Linked DNA regions of Sandaracinus amylolyticus. Each later gene encodes a partner of the first gene's protein in a complex. Links are inferred from orthologs where the notes say so. Each region holds a gene or a part of one and is shown on either strand. Other genes may lie near its edges.

Region 1 (7,135 bases):
TCGAGCGCGCGCGAGCGACGAGCGATCACGACGCGGACACGAGATGGTCGTGGGCCGTCGGCGTGTCGCTCGGAGGGCGCTACGGCGAGGGCGTCGCGAGCGTGGGCGCGGAAGAGCCGCCCGCGCCGCTCGTCGTGACGAGCGGCTCGCGCTGCCGCATCGCGGCGGCGTGCGCGTGGGAGGCGAGGGCGCGGCGCGACGCGCTCGCGCGGGCGCGCCGGATGGTCGAGGTGCCGCGATGAACGCGCGCAGCTCCGGCCTCGTGATCGTGGTGATCGCCGCGATCACGCTCGCCCTCTTCGCCCGCGATCACGACGCGTCCGCGCAGTCGCTCGATCGCGCTCGCATCACCCCGGCGAGGGTGCGCGCCGCGCTCGCGCGGTACCGCGACGAGCCGAGCGTCGACGCGCTGGTGCGCGCGGTGCTCGACGCGCCCGCGCTCGATCCGCGGCGCGCCCGCGACGCCGCGGATCGCGCGCGTCTCGCCGGTCTCTTGCCCCAGACGCGCGCCGACGTGCGTCGTGGTCAGACCCTCGATCTGTCGGCGCTGCAGAGCACGACCGGTGAGCGCAGCGTGTGGTCGAGCGACGACTCGCTGAGCTTCTCGGGCAGCGTCACGTTCCAGCTCGATCGACTGCTCTTCGCGCGCGAGGAGACGTCGCTGATGCGCGAGCTGAGGCACCTCGAGGAGCGCCGGCTCGAGATCGCGACGCAGGTCGTACACCTCTACTTCGAGCGCCGCCGGCTGCAGCTCGAGCGCGATCTCGCGGGCACCACCGACGTCGCGATCGAGCTGCGGATCATCGAGGCGGAGGCGCTGCTCGACGTCTTTACGAGCGGGGCCTTTTCTCGGATGATGGCCGAGTCGATCACGCGCGGCGCGACTCCTGCGGAAGACGCTTTCGAGGAGGAGGGCGAAGCCGACGAGGACGTGATCACGGAGGGTGGATGAGCGCCGAGAACCGCAAGCATCGCCGTTACGCCGTCGAGCTCGCCGCGGAGGTGGAGATCCGCGGCGAGACGATCGTCGCGTCGACCCAGAACGTGTCCGCCGGTGGCGTCGGTCTGGTCGTCGATCGCGAGGTGAAGGAGGGCAGCGAGCTCGCGGTCACGCTCTTCCTGACGCAGGACGGGATCGAGGATCCCGACGAGAGCCCGTTCGAGGCGAAGGCGATCGTCGCGTGGACCGCGGTGCAGGACGCGGGCACGTGGATCGCGGGCGTGCGCTTCGCGAAGGTCTCGGCGGCGCAGAGCGCGCAGCTCGAGCGCTTCCTCGGCAAGCTCGATCCCGGGTGATCGATCAGCTCGGGACGAACACGCCGTGGAACGTGAGCGGCACGGTGTGATCGAAGAACACGCGCGCCACCGGGCCGTCTTCGAGGCGTGACGCATCGAGGATCGCCAGGTGGCTCGTGCTCGTGCGCGCGCTCCACACCATCGAGAGCGCCCATCCGTCGTCGATGGGCGCGTTCTTCTCGCGCGGGACGAACACCATCTCGGACGCTCGCTCTCCCGGCTCGAGCTCGAAGCGCGACAGTCGATCGCGCTCGAGGTCGAGGCGCAGCAGCGCGTTGCGCCGCCCCGAGTCGCTCGCGAGCAGCATCGTGCGGTGTGACGTGCCCGCGATGCGCAGGTCGATCATCGGGAACTCGGCGCGCGCGTCGGTGAGCGCATCTCGACGCATCGTGCGACGCGCGGGATCGAGCACGACGCGCGTCGGCACGCCCTGCTCGAACGGCGCGCCCGACGCGCCGAGCTGGTCCATCGTCGCGAAGTCGTCGTAGCGCACGAGGTCGACCACGATCTCGCCTCCGCGCTCGAACGCGTTCGCGACGTGCCACGACCAGAACGCGTCGACCGAGAACCGCACGACGCGCGTCGGATCTGCGATCGGCACGACGATCACCTCGCTGCCGTGCTCCGGACGCCACTCGAACAACGAGCGGAAATCACCCGCCGCGAAGAGCGCGCGCCAGATCACGAGCTCGGCCGGGCCGACGAAGAAGACGAGGTGCCGCTCGGTCGCCGCGAAGTCGTGGATCATCACGTTGTGCGCGAGTGGGATGCGCGTGAGGCGACGCGCGGGGCCGGTCCACGGGAGCGCGTGCACGTCGAGCTTGGGCCGCGGTCCGAGCTCGACGCCGTACGAGTACGTCGTGCGGTGCGACGCGACCGCGCGAGGATGCGCGGTGAACGCGACGAGCTTCTCGATGCCGAGATCGCTCGGCCCGATCGTGTCGAGCGTCGCGGGATCGAGCTCGGTCGGACGCGCGGCCTCGAGCAGCGCGAAGAGCCGCCCTTGCCACGAGAGCAGCGCGGTGTTCGCGGTGTTCTTCGCGCGGAGGCGCAGCCCGTTCCACAGGCGCGTGCGCCACGCGGCGTTGCTGCCGTAGAGCGGACGACCCGCCGCGCGCTCTTCGCGGAGGCCTTCGCTCTGGGTGACGCGATGCGCGCCGAGCGCGGGCGCGCTCCCGCCGCCGAGACGCACCGCGGCGACCGCACCGTCGCACTCGAACGAGTGCGAGTACGGGCGACCGAAGAGATCCCAGAGCCCCGGACCGTTGCGATAGAGCGTGCCGCGCAATCCGTCGGGCAGACGACCTTCGACGCGCAGCGGCTCGAACCCGTGCTCGCGCGGGACGCTCGACGTGTACGCGAGGTGCGTCGCGCGATCGTCGTGCAGCGAGGGGCTCGGCTCGGAGATCGAAGGCGCGGTCGCGGTCGGGAGCATCCGTGCAGGATGGCGCACCACGGAACGCGCGTCTGCCCTCGTTCGGAGCAGACGCGCGCTCGTCCGCGCAGCCGCCGCGGATGCGTCAGTGGATCACGAGGTCGTGCGCGGCGAGCCAGCGCTCGGCCTCGATCGCGGCCATGCACCCGGTGCCCGCGGCGGTCACTGCCTGACGGTACACGTGGTCCTGCACGTCGCCCGCGGCGAACACGCCTTCGATGTTGGTGCGCGTCGTGCCGGGCTTCGTCTTCAGGTAGCCGTTCTCGTCCATGTCGAGCTGGCCCTGGAAGAACTGCGTGTTCGGCTGGTGCCCGATCGCGACGAAGAGACCCTGCGTGTCGTAGACCATCTCTTCGCCGGTCACGACGTTCTTCACGCGCACGCCGGTGACGGTGTTCTTCTCGACGTCGAGCACCTCGGTCACGACGGTGTCGAGGAGGAACTTGATCTTCGGGTGCTTCTGCGCGCGCTCGAGCATGATGCGCGACGCGCGGAAGTCCTTGCGGCGGTGGATGAGCGTCACGCTCTTGCAGAGGCCGGCGAGGTAGAGCGCTTCTTCCATCGCGGTGTCGCCGCCGCCGACGACGCACACGTCCTGGTTGCGGAAGAAGTAGCCGTCGCACGTCGCGCACGCGCTGACGCCGCGGTTCTCGAGCTTGTGCTCGCTCTCGAGGCCGAGCCACTTCGCCTTCGCGCCGGTCGCGACGATGACCGACTGCGCGCGGTAGTGATCGTCACCGCACCACATCTCGAAGGGGCGCTTGGAGAAGTCGACGCGATCGACGTCGGCCGTGATGATCTCGGTGCCGAAGCGCGCGGCCTGCGCGCGCCATTTCGCCATCAGATCGGGGCCGGTGATGCCCTCGGGGAAGCCCGGATAGTTCTCGACGGTCGTGGTGATCATGAGCTGACCGCCGGGGATGCCGCCGATGATCGCGCCTTCGATGAGGAGCGGCTTGAGGTTCGCGCGCGCGGCGTAGATGGCGGCGGTGAGGCCCGCGGGGCCGGAGCCGATGATCACGACGTTGTGGGTCTTCATGTCCGTCTTCTTCTTTGCCTCCGGCGCTTTTGAGGCGCGCGCCGCGGGGGTGCAAGTGTAGCCCGGGCTGGTGGCGCACACCGTGTCGTTGCTGCCCTCCGGGCTCGCGAGGGTGCGCGGAATTGGCTCCGCGCGGCGGGCGCGTCGGATGATCCGCGGATGCGCTCGACGATGCCGGCGATCGCCGTCCTCTCGCTCGTCCTCGCGGCGACGGCGGCTCACGCGCAGGAGTTCCCGCGAGGCCGCGACGTCGGCGCGCTGATCCGCGCGCCGGGTGTGCGAGCGCGTCCGTGGACCGCGATCATCGTGCACCACAGCGCGTCGTCCGAGGGCAACGCCGCCTCGATGGACGCGTACCACCGCGGCGTGCGCCACATGCCGCGCGGCTTGGCCTATCACTTCGTGATCGGGAACGGCCACGGCCTCGGCGACGGCGAGATCGAAGTGGGACCGCGCTGGACTCGGCAGCAGCCCGGCGCGCACGTCGCGTCCCGGCTCCGCGACACGAGCACGCGCGCGCTCTGGGACGAGGTCGCGATCGGGATCGTGCTCGTCGGCAATTTCGAGGAGACCGCTCCGACGCGGCGGCAGCTCGCGACGCTGAGGGAGCTCGTCGCGTCGTTGCAGCGGCGCTTCCGCATCGAGGGCGCGCGCGTCTTCGACCACGGTGAGATCGACGGGGCGCACACCGCGTGCCCCGGCCGATCGCTCCATCGCGTCGTGCGCGGCCTGAGGAGCCGAGCCGACGGCTGAACGGTCGCGCGCCGCTCGAGAGCGCGCAGGTCGTGGTGAGCGGCCTCCCGCGCGAACAAGAGCGGCAGCCCGTGCGGGCCGCCGTCCTCCGAGCACGCTCACCGCGGCGGACGTCCCACCGTCACTGCGCGACACGAACCGTGCGGACGGGACGAGCCTGGTCGACGACGAATCCGCGCACCGAACGAGAGCGGCAGCCCGTGCGGGCCGGCGCCTCCGAGCACGATCGCCGCGGCGGACGCCCCACCGTCACTGCTCGAACCGAACCGTGCGGACGGGGACCCGCACACCAGTAATGGAGTCGAGGGGGATCGAACCCCTGACCTCCTCGATGCCATCGAGGCGCTCTCCCAGCTGAGCTACGACCCCAGGAAGGAGGCGCGATGTAGCAGGGGCGTTCGGCGGGGTCAAACGCTCGCGCGGGTTTGTTGACCAGTCGCGCGACACGCGACGACAGTCCGGCCGTGCGGATGCGCGCTCTCGGCCTCGTGATCGTCGCGCTCGTGACGCTCGCGTGCTCGCGACCGATCGAGGCCGAGCTCCTCCACGTCGGCAGCGCCTCGCCCGATCGTGTGCAGCCGGGCCACCGGCTCGTGCTACGCGGAAGCGGGTTTCCCGCCGGCCGCGATGCGCGCGTCACGTTCCGCGGGGTGCTGCATCGACCGGGGCATCCCGCGCGCGCCATCGACGTCTCGCTCGACGGTGAGGCGATCTCGAGCGATCGCGTCGAGCTGCCGATGCCCGCCGCGTCGCTGCGGCGGCTCGGAGGCCGCGGCACCTTCCGTGGTTCGATCCGTGTCGCGTTCGGCGCGGGCGCGCTCGATCGTGGCTCGGTGGTGGGCACGCTCGACGACGCGGTGATCGATCTCGTTCCGCGCGAGGTCAGCGGCGATGCCGACACGAGCGTGCTCGCGCGGCTCGGGCTCGAGCTCGCGCCGCGCGAGGACGACGGGATCGGGCTCATGGTCGCGCGGGTTGCGCGTGGGAGCCGTGCCGACGATGCCGGTCTCGCCGAGGGCGACCGTCTGCTCTCGATCGACGGGCTCAACTTGCTCGCGCCCGAAGAGCTCGTGCCGGCGGTGGGCCAGGCGTCGATGGACCTGCGCGTCGCGCGCGAGGGCGAGGCCGCGCCCTTCGTGGTGCGCGTGTCGCTCGACGGATGGGAAGAGCGCGTCCCGCGCGAGGCGATCCTCTGGTCGCAGCTCGCCGCGTTGATCGCCCTCTTCGCGATCGTGCTGCTCGGACCGGGCGCGACGTGGATCGATCGTCTCGCGCCGACGTCGCGGCGCGTTCCTTGGTTCAACGTCGGCGTTGCGATCGCCATCGCGCTCGGTCTGCGGGCCGCGCTCGACGCGCTGCCTTCGCTCGGCCTCGATGCGGCGCTGCTCGCGATCGTCGCCGGGCGTGGTGCGTCGCTGGTGCTCGGCGCGTCGGGGTCACGCCCGCGGATCGTCGCGGCGATGCGCGCGATGTGCGGCGCCATCGCGATCGTCGTCGCGCTCGGAGTCGCGACGCTCGCGATCGGCACGACCGATCCCGCCGCGATCGAAGCCGCGCAGGGCCCGTGGCCGTGGGACTGGCTCGCGCTGCGCAGCCCGACGGGCCCGCTCGCGATCGTGCTCGTCGCGCTCGCGGCGGCGTGCGGGCCGGTGCTCGATAGCGAGCACGATCGGCGACGTGTGCTCGACGACGTGTTCCTCGCTGCGCTCGCCTCGTGTGCCGTGATCGCGCTCGCGGGTGGCGAAGCCGCGCACGGTGCGATCGGCGACGTGCGCCCCGGACTGGCGTGGATCGGCAGCGTGGGATACGCGGCGACTGCAGCGCTCGCAGCATCGATGTTGCGGAGAGCGCGAGATCGCGGAGGGCGCCTGTCGTGGATCGCACTCGCGATTGCCACGCTCGCAGTCGCGATGATTGCGATCCTCGGCGCGCTCGGATGGATGGAGATGGACGTCCCGCGCGAGATCGAGCGCGCGATCGCGGAAGTGCTCGTCGCGTCCGCGGTGGTGATCGCGCTGAGGCTCGCGACGGCGCGCCCGGCGGAGCCGACGCGGCCGGCGAACGCGCTCTTGTGAGCTCGACCCTGCCGCGCGCACCGATGCGGCCGATGGATCGGGACCCCACAGCCTCGGGTGCCTTCACGACGCGAGCACCGGCGAACCGTGAAGCACGGGCCCGAGTGCCCGCGCGAACGGCGCGGCGACATCGATCAGACGCGTCTGACCAGTCGCGCGGTGAATGAGTGCGATCAGCTCGTCCACCTGCTTGAGCGAAATTCCCATCGCGGCGGCAATGGGCTTGCGCGTTGCACCGAGGGCATGATGCGCGATCACCTCAGCACGTCGTGGTGTGATCCCGAGCGGACGGAGCGAAGCACGAATCCACGGAGCGAGACGGTCTCGTACCCAGGTATCGCGCAGCTGTGGCGCCTTCATCGCGTACGCACGGGCACACGCTGCGAGCGCATCGAGCTCTGGACGATCCGGAAGCGCCAAGAGATGGAAGGCGCCCGCCCGGAGAGCAGCGCGCGATATCGCGTCCGCTACGTTTGCATCAAGCGCGCTTCGCACGCTGGTGGCGATCACTGGGATCCCGTCGCCACGCGATCGACG
Region 2 (5,206 bases), 2.5 Mb from region 1 along the record:
ACGAGAACGGGCACCAGGTCGCCAGCGCCAGCGCGCAGATGCGCGGTCAGGGCGTGGCGCGCGCCGCGCGATCGCTGCTCGACGACGGGCTCTCGCGCCTGCCCGGGCCGCGCCAGGAAGTCCAGGAGGCGCCTCCGCCCGTGCGCACCACGACGCTGCCCGACGAGGAAGAGGTCGTCGAGGACGAGGTCGAGGAGGAAGAGCAGGAGGAAGGCGGCACCTCCGAGTGGGATCGCCGCGCGCCGCTGCTCGAGCTGCAGTTCGGCGTGGTCCCGCGATCGCGCGAGGCCGACGTGACGTTCCAGGACGGTCGCCACGGTCGCTACAACGCGTGGTACCCGGAGCTCGCGGTGCGCGGCGAGGTGCGCCCCTTCAACGCGGATCCCGGCGTGATCCAGGGCATCTACGCCCGCGGCTTCTTCGCCCACGCGGTCGGCCTGTCGTCGCAGGTCGACAGCACCGGACAGCCGGTCGACAGCACCTTCTACCGCGTCGACTTCGCGGCGGGCTGGCTCTTCCCGCTCGCCGACGTGCTCGATCTCGGCGTCGAGTTCGGCGCCGGCTGGGACACCTACAACCTCAGCGAGAACCCGCTCCTCGAGAGCGCGGAGTACGTCTATCTCCGCCCCGCGCTGCGCGGGCGCATGCGGATCTACCGCGAGCTCTTCGTGATCGGCGCCGAGGTCGGCGTGCGCCCGGTGCTGAGCCGCGGCGATCTGAACCAGTACGGGAACGCCGGCGACACGATCGGCTTCGACGTCGGCGGCTCCATCGGCGGCGGTTTCACGCTCGCGGGGACGTTCGGGATCACCTGGGCGCTCCAGGTGAGCTACGTGAACTACTGGCTGTCGTTCTCGGATCCGCCGGACGTCGCGTTCGCCGGCGACAGCGGGACCGACGGCGGCGTGCGCATCGGGATCTTCGCCGGCATCGGCTACTGGTGAGCCCGAACGCCTCGATCTTCGTGTGAAGATCGAGGCTTCCGGGCACCAACCCTCGATTTCCCACCAAAAAACGGCTCTGGCCCCGGGCCAGAGCCGTTTTTTGGCGAAAGATCGCCGCTTTCCCCCGGCCCGAGCCGTTCTTTGGTCCGAACGAGGCTCTCGCCCGCGCGAAGGGACGTTCGTCGGCGAGAGAAGGGCTCGGGCCCGCGCGCCGTATCACCCGTGCTCATCGGGGACGGCCGTCTCGGCGGTCTCGCCCTCTTCCTCGTCGCGGTCGACCGGGAGCATCGTGCAGCGGCCCTCGAACACGCAGCCCTTCGAGATGTCGATCTCCGGCGCCTGGATGTCGCCGTACACCGCGCCCTCGGGGTGGATCTCGATCAGCTGACGCGCCAGCACGTTCCCGCGCAGCACGCCGCCGCGCACGATGAGCGTGCCGACCTCGACGTTCGCCTCGACCTCGGCGCCGTCGCCGATGACGAGCACTCCGTCGCCGAGGATCTCGCCCTTGAGCGCGCCGTCGATGCGCACGCGCCCTTCGAACGCGAGCTTGCCCTCGAAGCGCGCGCCACGGCCGAGCAGCGCGTGCAGCTCACCGATGCCGGTGAGATCGCGAGGCGCGGGCATCGTGCTCAGCCCTCCTCGACGCGGATCGCGCGCGCCGGCTCGGAGATGCCGCTCAGCATGTGGATCTCGCGGAGCGCGCTGCGCACGTTCGCGTCCTTGCACGCGTGGGTGAGCATCACGACGTGCACCGGCTCGCCGTCGGCGCTGGCGCGGCCCTCCTGGATCATCTGCTCGATCGACACGTCGAACGCGCCGAGCACGCCCGCGATGCGCGCGAGCACGCCGGGGCGATCCATCACGGTGAAGCGCAGGTAATAGCGCCCGACGTGGTGCCCGGGGTCGCGCACCTCGCGCGCCGCGAGCGAGCGATGCGTGACGCGACCGCGCGAGCCCATCATCAGGTTGCGCCCGACGTCGACGATGTCGCTCACCACGCTCATCGCGGTGGGCATCGATCCCGCGCCGTAGCCCGAGATCATCAGCGGACCGAGGCTCTCGCCCTCGATGTAGATCGCGTTGAGCGCGCCCGAGATGCTCGCGATGACGCTGTCGTCGGGCACGAGCGCAGGGTGCACGCGCAGATCGAGCGCGCCGTTCGGCAGCGCGCGCGCGATCGCGAGCAGCTTGATCACGTAGCCGAAGCGCGCCGCCATCTGCATGTCGATCGCCGCGACGTGCTCGATGCCCTCCTGGTGGATCTGCGAGGGCAGCACGCGCGTGCCGAACGCGAGCGACGCGAGGATCGTGAGCTTGTGGAGCGCGTCGCCGCCGTTCACGTCGAGCGTGGGATCGGCCTCGGCGTAGCCCGCGTCCTGCGCGCCGCGCAGCGCGACCGAGAAGTCGATCTTCTCGTCGTACATGCGCGAGAGGATGTAGTTGCTCGTGCCGTTGACGATGCCGCGCAGCGCGACGACGTTGTCGCTCACGAGCGCCTCGCGCAGCACGCGGATCACCGGGATGCCGCCGCACACCGCGGCCTCGAACGCGAGGTCGACGCCGCGCGCCTCCGCGAGCTCGAAGAGCTCCGAGCCGCGCTCGGCGAGCAGGAACTTGTTCGCGGTGACGACCGACTTGCCCGCTTCGATCGCACGCACGACGTGGGCGCCCGCGGGATCGAGCCCGCCCATCACCTCGACGACGACGTCGATCTCGGGATCGCCGAGCACGGTCTCGGGGTCGAACGAGAGCAGCTCGCGCGGCGCGTGCTCGCCGCGCTCCTTGTCGGGATCGCGCGCGACGACACGACGCACCTCGATCGGCGCACCGAGGCGGCGCGCGAGGCTCTCACGGCGGGTCGCGATCGTCCGGAGCACGCCCTGCCCCACGACGCCGCAGCCCAGCATCCCGATCCGAATCGACCTCGTCACGGGCGCTGACATACCTCATGGGCCGTGCTCACGAAAGCTGGTAGGAGGCTCCAATCTTGCCGTCGGGCGCAGCGCTTCTGATCTCGTGGATCGTGACCGCCGGCGTGTGGCTCTTCGTGCACGTCCTCGCGACGGTGAAGCTGCTGCGATCGGACGCGATCGATCGACGCACGAAGTCGCTCGGGCTGGTGCCGCTGGCCACGCCGTACGTCGCGTGGAAGGCGGGCGCGCGCGTGTCCGCGGTGCTGTGGGCCGCGCTCGCGGTGCTCTACGTGGTGCTTCGCGCCATGGGCTGAGGCACGTCCAGACTCGGCGCGCACGCTCCGGGCTCCAGCAGGCGCGCCGCTTCGATTGACACCCCCCGAGTGGTTCCCTACGTTCACCGCGTTTCGGAGGTGCTCATGGCCGGCAAGAACGTGCTCGTGGTGAACGATCTCAACTTCGAGAGCGAGGTGATGAACTCGGACCAGCCGGTCCTGGTGGACTTCACCGCCACGTGGTGCGGGCCCTGCCGTCAGATCGCGCCGTTCATCGATCAGCTCGCCGACGAGTACGCCGGGCGCGCGAAGGTCGTGAAGCTCGACATCGACGAGAGCCCCAGCACCGCGGCGCGCTTCGGCATCCGCGGCGTGCCCACGCTCTACGTGTTCAAGGGCGGCCGCATCGTCGCGCAGCAGCAGGGCGCGGCGCCGAAGACGATCCTCGCGCGCCTGATCGACACCGGCATCGGCGCCTGATCGATCGCCGCTCCGTGGAGCGCGAGAGACGCCCTGGTCCCGCGAGGGATCAGGGCGTCGTGCTCTGGAGCTCGCGGAGCCGCTGCTCGATGCGCTGCTGGCGCTCCTGCTCGCGCTGCATCGACGCGCGATAGAGGAACCCCGCGGCGACGATCGCGATCGCGATCACGACGGCGCCCGCGATGATCGCGTAGCTCGTCCACGAGGTCGCGCGTCGCGCGGGCCGGGCGCGCGGCGCGGCAGGCGCGGCCGGCGCGACGGCGGGGAGCACCGGCGCCTGCGGAGGCGGCGCGGGCGCGCGCGGCGCGGGCTTCGATGCGTCGAAGAGCACGGGGCCCGGCGCGATGATCTCGCCGCTGTCCATCGCGCGCGGACGCGGGATGGGCTTGATGTCGGTGGGAAGCGGCACCGGCTCGGGGTCGCGCGCCGGGCGGCGTCGCGCGGGACGTGCCGGCTCGGGCGCGGCCGCGGGCGCGGCGACGACCGCGGGGACGACGACGGGCATGCCCACGGCGGTGGCCTTCGCGCTCGCGATCTTCGGTGCTCGCGCCGCGGGGGCGGTGGCGCGCAGCTCTTCGAGATCGTTGGGCGCGAGCTCCTGCGTGATCTGCGCGGAGCGTCGCTTCGGCGGAGCATCGGGCTTCGGGGCGTCGAGCGCGATGCCGAGCGCGGCGCGCACGAGGCGCGGATCGAGCTCGTCGCTCATCGTGTCGCGCGGGCCGAGCTTCGCGCCGGGATCGGTCTTCGTGTCGAGCAGCTCGAGCTCGGCGCTCGCGAGCGGATCGGCCTCGGCGGCGAGCGCCGCGCGGACGAGGCGCGGATCGAGATCGCCCGCTTCGGGGAGGTTCCCGTCGGCGTCGAGCGCGACGTGGCGCGCGGTGTCGCGCGACGCGACCGCCGACATGCCGGGATCGGTGGGGAGGCGCTCGTCGCTCTGGATCATCGCCTCGGTCGAGCGCGTGAGACGCTCGGTCGGCGGATCGCCGAACGTCGGATACGACGAGCTCGTGCGGCGCGACGGATCGGTCGGCGAGCCCTCGAGCTCTGCGACCTGCGTGGTCTCGTCGGTGGTGGTGGACGCCGCGACGTGGAAGCTGTCGCGGTCGACCTGCGGGATGGGGAGCCGCGCGAGATCGGCGAGCGCCGAGACCAATGCGTCGAGCGTCGGGGGCCGCGCGGCGGGATCCGCGTCGAGCACGCGCACGAGCTCGACACCGACCGGACCGAGCGCCGGCGGCGGCGCGACGCGGCGCATGTCGACGCCGCGCCCGATGAGCGCTTCCCAGGCGATCGCGGCGACGCCCCAGCGATCCGACGCGCGGCCGCCGAGACCTTCGGCGACCTCGGGAGCGAGGCCGTGGCGCAGCCCGGGCTCGCGCTCGAGCGCGCTCTGCACGAGCTCACCGGAGAGCGCGGAGAGCAAGAAGCCGCCGGTCAGGAGGAGCCCGTCGGGATCGACCCAGACGCGATCGGCGCGCACGTCGCCGTGCCAGAAGAACTCGGGGATCGATGCGATCGCGGCTGCGAGGCGCGCCACGACGGGGAGCACCTCGCGGGGCTCGAGCGTGCCCGCGCCCTTCGCACGTCGCGC

What was found. Proteins that work in one complex are often made in the same cells at the same time.
Region 2: the proteins of trxB (region 1) and trxA are in contact, whole or in part, in a crystal structure (PDB 1F6M), measured with the Escherichia coli proteins. The link is inferred for Sandaracinus amylolyticus from one-to-one orthologs.

The regions. Positions count from the first base shown.
Region 1 is NZ_CP011125.1:539,876-547,010, forward strand. What follows is about bases 1,794-4,648. They hold trxB (thioredoxin-disulfide reductase), read right to left. Parts: upstream 3,771-4,648; coding sequence 2,817-3,770; downstream 1,794-2,816. Other genes in these bases: DB32_RS02195 (carotenoid oxygenase family protein), read right to left, coding at 1,794-2,731; DB32_RS02205 (peptidoglycan recognition protein family protein), read left to right, coding at 3,930-4,523. Outside these bases: DB32_RS02180 (hypothetical protein), read left to right, coding at 1-242; DB32_RS02185 (hypothetical protein), read left to right, coding at 239-952; DB32_RS02190 (PilZ domain-containing protein), read left to right, coding at 949-1,296; more of DB32_RS02195, read right to left, coding at 1,301-1,793; DB32_RS02215 (PDZ domain-containing protein), read left to right, coding at 4,994-6,598; DB32_RS46275 (hypothetical protein), read right to left, coding at 6,662-7,135.
Region 2 is NZ_CP011125.1:3,034,644-3,039,849, reverse strand. Bases 2,102-4,947 are described here. They hold trxA (thioredoxin), read left to right. Parts: upstream 2,102-3,279; coding sequence 3,280-3,615; downstream 3,616-4,947. Other genes in these bases: DB32_RS12695 (serine/threonine-protein kinase), read right to left, coding at 3,665-4,947; DB32_RS12705 (hypothetical protein), read left to right, coding at 2,935-3,174; DB32_RS12710 (homoserine dehydrogenase), read right to left, coding at 2,102-2,878. Also shown: DB32_RS12720 (hypothetical protein), read left to right, coding at 1-944; DB32_RS12715 (bactofilin family protein), read right to left, coding at 1,161-1,571; more of DB32_RS12710, read right to left, coding at 1,577-2,101; more of DB32_RS12695, read right to left, coding at 4,948-5,206. UniProt on the Escherichia coli protein: Participates in various redox reactions through the reversible oxidation of its active center dithiol to a disulfide and catalyzes dithiol-disulfide exchange reactions.